Linked DNA regions of Duganella zoogloeoides. The protein of the gene in region 1 interacts with the protein of each later gene in a pairwise test. Links are inferred from orthologs where the notes say so. Each region holds a gene or a part of one and is shown on either strand. Other genes may lie near its edges.

Region 1 (3,132 bases):
AGGTCAGCTTGACCTGGTTGCCGGCGATGTCGAGCTGGACGGTTTCGTCGTTCTCTTCCAGCAGGCGCTGCAGTTCGATAATGGTCTTGCGCGGAATGATCACTTCCTGGCGCGCGAAGGTCTGCTCGGTGGCGACCTGGCAGAAGGCCAGGCGGTGACCGTCGGTAGCGACCGCAATCACGTTGTTGCCATCGAGGACCAGCAGCAGGCCGTTCAGGTAGTAACGGATGTCTTGCTGGGCCATCGAGAAGTGCACCATGTTAAACAGGTGCTTCAGGGTTTTTTGCGGCAGGGTCACATTGGCGCTGTAGGTCTCGGCCTGTTGCACGGTCGGGAACTCTTCGGCAGCCAGGGTTTGCAGGGCGAAGCGCGATTTACCGCTCTGTACCGTCAGGCGCTTGTTCAGCAAGGTCATCGTGACGTCGCCGGACTCGGGCAGGGCGCGCAGGATGTCGAGCAGCTTGCGGGCAGCCACGGTGGTACCAGCCACTTCAGCGCCGGAACCGATGGCGGCATTGGTGGTGATTTGTACTTCCGTGTCGGTGGACAGGAAGGAAACGTTCTCGCCGTCTTTGCGGATGAGGATATTGGCCAGAATCGGCATAGTGTGCCGACGCTCGACAATACCACTCACGATCTGCAGTGGCCGGAGAAGCGTGTCTCGGGTGGTTTTGACCAATTGCATAGATTATCCTCAGTAGTAAAGATGTAATTTTTTATAAGGTTGGCAGTGCGCCGGTTGCTGGAATCATAATGGCAAACCGGTCGCTCCGCTACTCTGTCGGCATCAGCCTTTCAAGGTCTGCTCGAGCACGTGCAGCTCGTGGTTGCATTCCGGGTTCTTGGTGCGGTCCAGCGCGATTTTGCGCACCGCGTGCAGCACGGTGGTGTGGTCGCGGCCGCCGAACAGTTCGCCAATTTCCGGCAAGCTTTTTTGCGTCAGTTCCTTGGCCAGGTACATGGCGATCTGGCGCGGCCGGGCGATGTTGGCCGGACGGCGCTTCGAATACATGTCCGCGACCTTGATGTTGAAGAAGTCGGCCACGGTCTTCTGGATGTTTTCCACCGAAATCTGGCGGTTCTGCACCGACAGCAAGTCTTTCAGCGCTTCCTTCACCACGTCGATGGTGATGTCCTTGCCGTGGAAACGCGAGTACGCCAGGATCTTGCGCAGTGCGCCTTCGAGCTCGCGCACATTCGAGCGCAGGTGCTTGGCGACAAAAAACGCCACGTCGTCCGAGAAGGTCACGCCTTCCTGTTTTGCCTTCTTCAACAGAATCGCCACCCGCATTTCCAGCTCCGGCGGCTCGATCGCCACCGTCAGGCCGGAATCGAAACGCGAAATCAGGCGGTCGTCCATGCCCGTGATTTCTTTCGGGTACGTGTCGGACGTGATGATGATCTGCTTCTTGGCTGCGATCAGCGCTTCGAACGCGTAGAAGAATTCTTCCTGCGTGCGGCTTTTGCCGCCGAAGAATTGAATATCATCGATCAAAAGCATGTCCAGCGAGTGGTAGTAATGCTTGAAGTCGTCGAAACCCTTGCGTTGGTAAGCGGTCACTACGTCGCGAACATACTGTTCTGCGTGGATGTAGCGGATCTTCGCTCCGGGCTGGTCGGCCATCACCTGGTTGCCGATGGCGTGAATCAAGTGGGTTTTACCGAGGCCCACGCCGCCGTAGAAGAACAGCGGGTTGTATGACACACCCGGGTTGTTGGCCACCTGGATCGCTGCTGCGCGCGCCAGCTGGTTGGCCTTACCGGTCACAAAACTGTCGAACGTCAGATCGGTGTTGATGCGGCTTTGCTCGCGGCGCGGCGGGGCGCTGGCCGGCAATTCCGGCACCGATGGCACCGGGTCGTGCAGGGACGAGCCTGAGGCCGTGGCCATGCGCGAGCCGCCGGTGGGCACGCCGCCGTTGTGATCGGGCACGGGCGCGACCGTGGTCGCGGCTTTTTTCGGTGCGGACAGGCGCGGATCGAGGATGAATTGCACCTCGGTCGGTTGCTCCCAGTACTGGCAGGCCAGCGCGGTGATGCGGCTGGCGAACTGGGTTTTCACCCAGTCGAGCTTGAACCGGTTGGGCGCGGCCACGCGCAACTTTCCCGCCTCGTAATCGATGGGGATGAGCGGCTTGATCCAGGCACTGAATTGTTGCGGCGTCAGCTCCAGCTCTAGCTGGGCGGAGCAGGTCTGCCAGAAATTTTCCATGAAATCGACTGTCGTTTCTTACTGTATGCAGCGTGTGTGCAGTAAGAGCGTCGTAACAAAAACAACGGTGATTTCTTACTGCGTATTCTGCGGATAAAGGTGTGGGCAACTTCGAAGTTTTTCACACGTAACGCGCTATTCTACTCTCGTCCGCACAAGTTATCCACAGGCGCGACGCGTTTTTTCGCGTTTCCGGCATGGTCGGCGCGGCCAAAGTCCGCCGTCAGTTGTTGACAAGGGGGATCAAAATGCTGATAATTCAGGGTTCCCCGCCCGTATTCCGTGTTTATTCACTTGAACGTCAATATGGAGTAAGCGTGGATTATTGCGGGCGATGAGATGGACCCAGCTTGTGCCGTAGCGTTGGCATGGGTGCGCGAAGTGTCATTGGCACCAAAAACTGACGGGCTGTCATACCCGATTTTGCATTTTTTTCTGCTTTAAGCGAGACCAACATGAAACGTACTTACCAACCATCCGTTGTGCGCCGTAAGCGCACCCACGGCTTCCGCGCACGCATGGCTACCCGTGGCGGCCGCCAAGTGCTGAACGCGCGTCGCGCCAAAGGCCGCAAGCGTCTGGCTGTATAAGCCAGCTGCTTGTTAGCTGATCGCGTGGAAAGCTGTATTTCAAGCGGCTCGACAGGCGAAGGTTCACACGACTTCGCGCGCGTTCGGCGTATCGTTAAAACGGATGAATTTTCATCCGTTTTTCGTTTGCGCCCTACTCAAAAAAGCGCGCACTTCGTGCTCTACACCTGTCCGAACAACCTGCCGCATGCGCGGCTGGGCGTCGTGGCGGCCAAGCGCTTCGCGCCGCGCGCTGCCACCCGCAATACCATCAAGCGCATCACACGCGAGCTGTTCCGTACTACCGGTTTGCCCGCCATCGATTGCGTGGTGCGCCTGTCGCGTCCGGTC
Region 2 (3,132 bases), 220 kb from region 1 along the record:
CTGGGCAAGATCACGGTCTTCAATCCGAAGACCCAGCGCGGCCTTTACCTCTCGGTACAGGCCGGCTTTTAAGAATTAGCCCTTGAGCGAGGTGGAGAGCAACTGGTGCAGCGCGGGAAAATCGGGCTGCCCCACGTATTTCTTGAGGATTTTGCCATCCTTGGCGATGACGAAGGTGGTGGGCGTCATCGAGACGTCGCCGTAGGCCTTGGCGGCCGAGCCGTCGGTGTCGAGCGCCACCTTGAACGGCAGCTTACGCGTATCGGCGTAGTTGACCACGTAGTTGGGCGGGTCGTAGCTCATGGCCACGGCCACGAATTCCAGGCCGTCGTCCTTGAACTTGTTGTAGGTTTCGACCATCTGCGGCATTTCGGCCACGCAGGTGGTGCACGAGGTGGCCCAGAAATTAACCATCACCACCTTGCCTTGCAGGCTTTCGGGCGTGATCTTTTCGCCCTTGATGGTGACGAACGTGACCTCGGGCGCCACCGGGCGCTTGCTGAGCGTGACGTAGGCTACCGCGCCGATCACGGCCAGCGCCACGGCAGCGATCAGCGGCTTGAGCCAGGCGCGCGAGGATTCCGGCGATGCGGCGGCGGATGCGGTCGTGCTCATGGCATCATTGCGCCGAACCGCTAGGCTTCGGCTGGTACGATTTCCATTCGTCTTCAGAGATATATTCGAAGACCTTGACCACCTTGCTCACGCCCGAGACGCCGCGTGCGATATCGGCGCCGATCTGGCCTTCGCGCTGGGTCACGCGGCCCATCAGGAAGACCACGCCGCGCTCGGTCACCACCTGGTAGGAGTTGGCCGAGATATCCTTGGCGTCCACCAGGCTGGCCTTGACCTTGCCGGTGATAATGGTGTCGTTCGAGCGCGAGGTGTAGCTGGCGGGGCCGGCCACTTCCAGCTCGTTGATCACCGACAGCACGCCTTCTACCGAAGCCATTTCGCGCTCGGCAGTGGCCTTGGCGGCATCGTCGGGCACTTCGCCGGACAGCAGCACGCGGCGGTTGAAGCTGTTGATGTTGACGTGGGCATCGCTGCCGAGCACATTGCGCAGCTTGTTCGCACCCTTGAACTGGATCGACGTATCCTCGGTTTGCGCACCAAACGTGCGGCGGTCGGAGGCGGCCAGCGTGCCGGTGATGGCGCCGCCGGCAACCAGCGCCACACAACCGGACAGGGTAGCGGCGGTGGCCAGGCACAGCACGCTCATGGCAAGCGGGCGTTTCAGCGTGGTCCAGATGGTGCGGGAATTACTCATTCACATCTCCTCCGAATAGGGCGACGTCGATGCCGTCGCAAATGCTGTGGATGCAGACCAGGTGCACTTCCTGGATGCGGGCGGTACGGTCGGCCGGAACGCAGATATGGACGTCGGCGTCGGTCAGCATCTTGCCGATCTCGCCGCCGCCCTTGCCGGTCAGCGCCACGATGCGCATTTCGCGCTCGAGCGCCGCTTCGATGGCAGCCACCACGTTGCCCGAATTGCCGGACGTGGAAAACGCCAGCAGGATGTCGCCGGACTGGCCAAACGCCTGCACCTGCTTGGAAAAGATTTCGCGGTAGCTGTAGTCATTGGCCACTGCCGTCAGGATCGACGTGTCGGTGGTGAGCGCAATGGCGGGCAGCGGGAAGCGTTCGCGTTCGAAGCGCCCCACCAGTTCGGCAGCGAAATGCTGGGCGTCTGCAGCCGAGCCGCCGTTGCCGCACACCAAAATCTTATTGCCGTTAGACAATGCCGCAAACATCATGTCGATGGCTTGGGCGATATGGGGCGCCAGCACGGTGGCCGATTGGATTTTCAGTTCGGCACTTTCGTGGAAGTGCGCCAGGATGCGTTGATTTGTCATAGTGTGCTGATTATAGTGCAGTCATCCGAAACCCCGGACAAGACCTGTTAAAAATGCTTACATCTGCGCTGAAGAAGCGCTTAAAGCGTAATGATATTGCGCAGCCACTCCAGCTGATCGCCATCAAGGGCGACCAGGTCGAAGCGGCACGGTGGCGGAGTGCGGTGGCGTAGCAGGTAGTACTGGGCGGCGTGGACCAGCCGCTGCTGCTTGTGATGGGTGACGCTGGCCGCCGCGCCGCCAAAGCTACTCGGGGCCCGGCGCCGCACTTCGACGAACACCAGGTGGGCGCCGTGGCGCATGATCAGGTCGATCTCGCCGGCCTTGCAGCGAAAATTGCGTTCGACCGGCACCAGGCCCTGCGCCACCAGGTAGGCCAGCGCGCGGTCTTCACCTTGCTGGCCCAGTTGCTGTTGCGCGGTGCGCCGTCCGCTCGGCGCGCGGGGCGGCGCCATGGCTGGTTACTGCTGGACGGCTTGCGGCACGCCGTGCTGGAACACGGCCGGCTGCTCCACCCGTTCAAAGCGGGCCGGGCCCTGGCCGAAGTCCACCGTCAGGCGTCCGGTGACACCGTCGATGCTGAAGCGGCCGGCCGGCTTGCGGCTGACTTCGCGCGCCACGCGGTAGGCATCGATGCCCAGCGCAAACAGGCGTTCCATGTCGGCCGTGCCGGCTTGTACCGGGTGCGGATAGACCATCACCGCCGGATGGTCGCGCTGCACCTGCCATGGCAGGTCGAGCAGGCGCACGCCGTCGAGTTCGTTGGTGGGCGAATTCATGCCGCCGCCAGCGTTCAGCGCCGAGGTGCCGTACAGCGGCAGGGCGGCAAAGCCGGTGGGGGCGACCGGTGCGGCAGGACTGGCCGGCAAGCCGTCGGCGGTGCTGATCACCGGCTCGTCCGCTTCATGCACCAGGCCGCTGTTCAGCGCGCCGCGCAGTTGGCGCGTCTGGTCGGCGCCCATGGCCGAGAACAGCAAGCCCGGCGGGTCCTGTTGCAGGCGCGCGCGCAATTGCACCAGCTCCGGGTCGCTCAGGTAGTTGTTTGGCGCGCTCAGTTCCACCATGCGCACCTGCTGGCCCAGCTGCTGCCAGTGGGCGGCAAACGCTGCCGCGATGCGGCGCTGCCATGGTGTGCTGGTGGTAATGATCATGGCGCTGGCGCCGGGCTGTTCGGCGGCCGCCCATTGCGCCACCTGGCGCGCTTCTTCCTCGATCGACAGGCCCATGGCCAGCATTTGCTGTGGTAACGGGGTGGCGTTGGCCGTGCCGAAAC

What was found. The genes of interacting proteins can lie anywhere in the genome.
Region 2: the proteins of dnaA (region 1) and SR858_RS26625 interact in binary tests that used the Escherichia coli proteins (3 or more experiments, as listed by UniProt). The link is inferred for Duganella zoogloeoides from one-to-one orthologs.

The regions. Positions count from the first base shown.
Region 1 is NZ_CP140152.1:6,288,505-6,291,636, forward strand. Bases 1-2,877 are described here. They hold dnaA (chromosomal replication initiator protein DnaA), read right to left. Parts: upstream 2,213-2,877; coding sequence 788-2,212; downstream 1-787. Other genes in these bases: dnaN (DNA polymerase III subunit beta), read right to left, coding at 1-685; rpmH (50S ribosomal protein L34), read left to right, coding at 2,668-2,802; rnpA (ribonuclease P protein component), read left to right, coding at 2,839-2,877. Also shown: more of rnpA, read left to right, coding at 2,878-3,132. UniProt on the Escherichia coli protein: Plays an essential in the initiation and regulation of chromosomal replication. Binds in an ATP-dependent fashion to the origin of replication (oriC) to initiate formation of the DNA replication initiation complex once per cell cycle.
Region 2 is NZ_CP140152.1:6,066,532-6,069,663, forward strand. The notes cover bases 62-2,865. They hold SR858_RS26625 (phosphoheptose isomerase), read right to left. Parts: upstream 1,860-2,865; coding sequence 1,263-1,859; downstream 62-1,262. Other genes in these bases: SR858_RS26610 (DUF3034 family protein), read left to right, coding at 62-72; SR858_RS26615 (peroxiredoxin family protein), read right to left, coding at 76-615; SR858_RS26620 (BON domain-containing protein), read right to left, coding at 620-1,270; SR858_RS26630 (YraN family protein), read right to left, coding at 1,940-2,314; SR858_RS26635 (penicillin-binding protein activator), read right to left, coding at 2,321-2,865. Also shown: more of SR858_RS26610, read left to right, coding at 1-61; more of SR858_RS26635, read right to left, coding at 2,866-3,132. UniProt on the Escherichia coli protein: Required for the timely initiation of chromosomal replication via direct interactions with the DnaA initiator protein.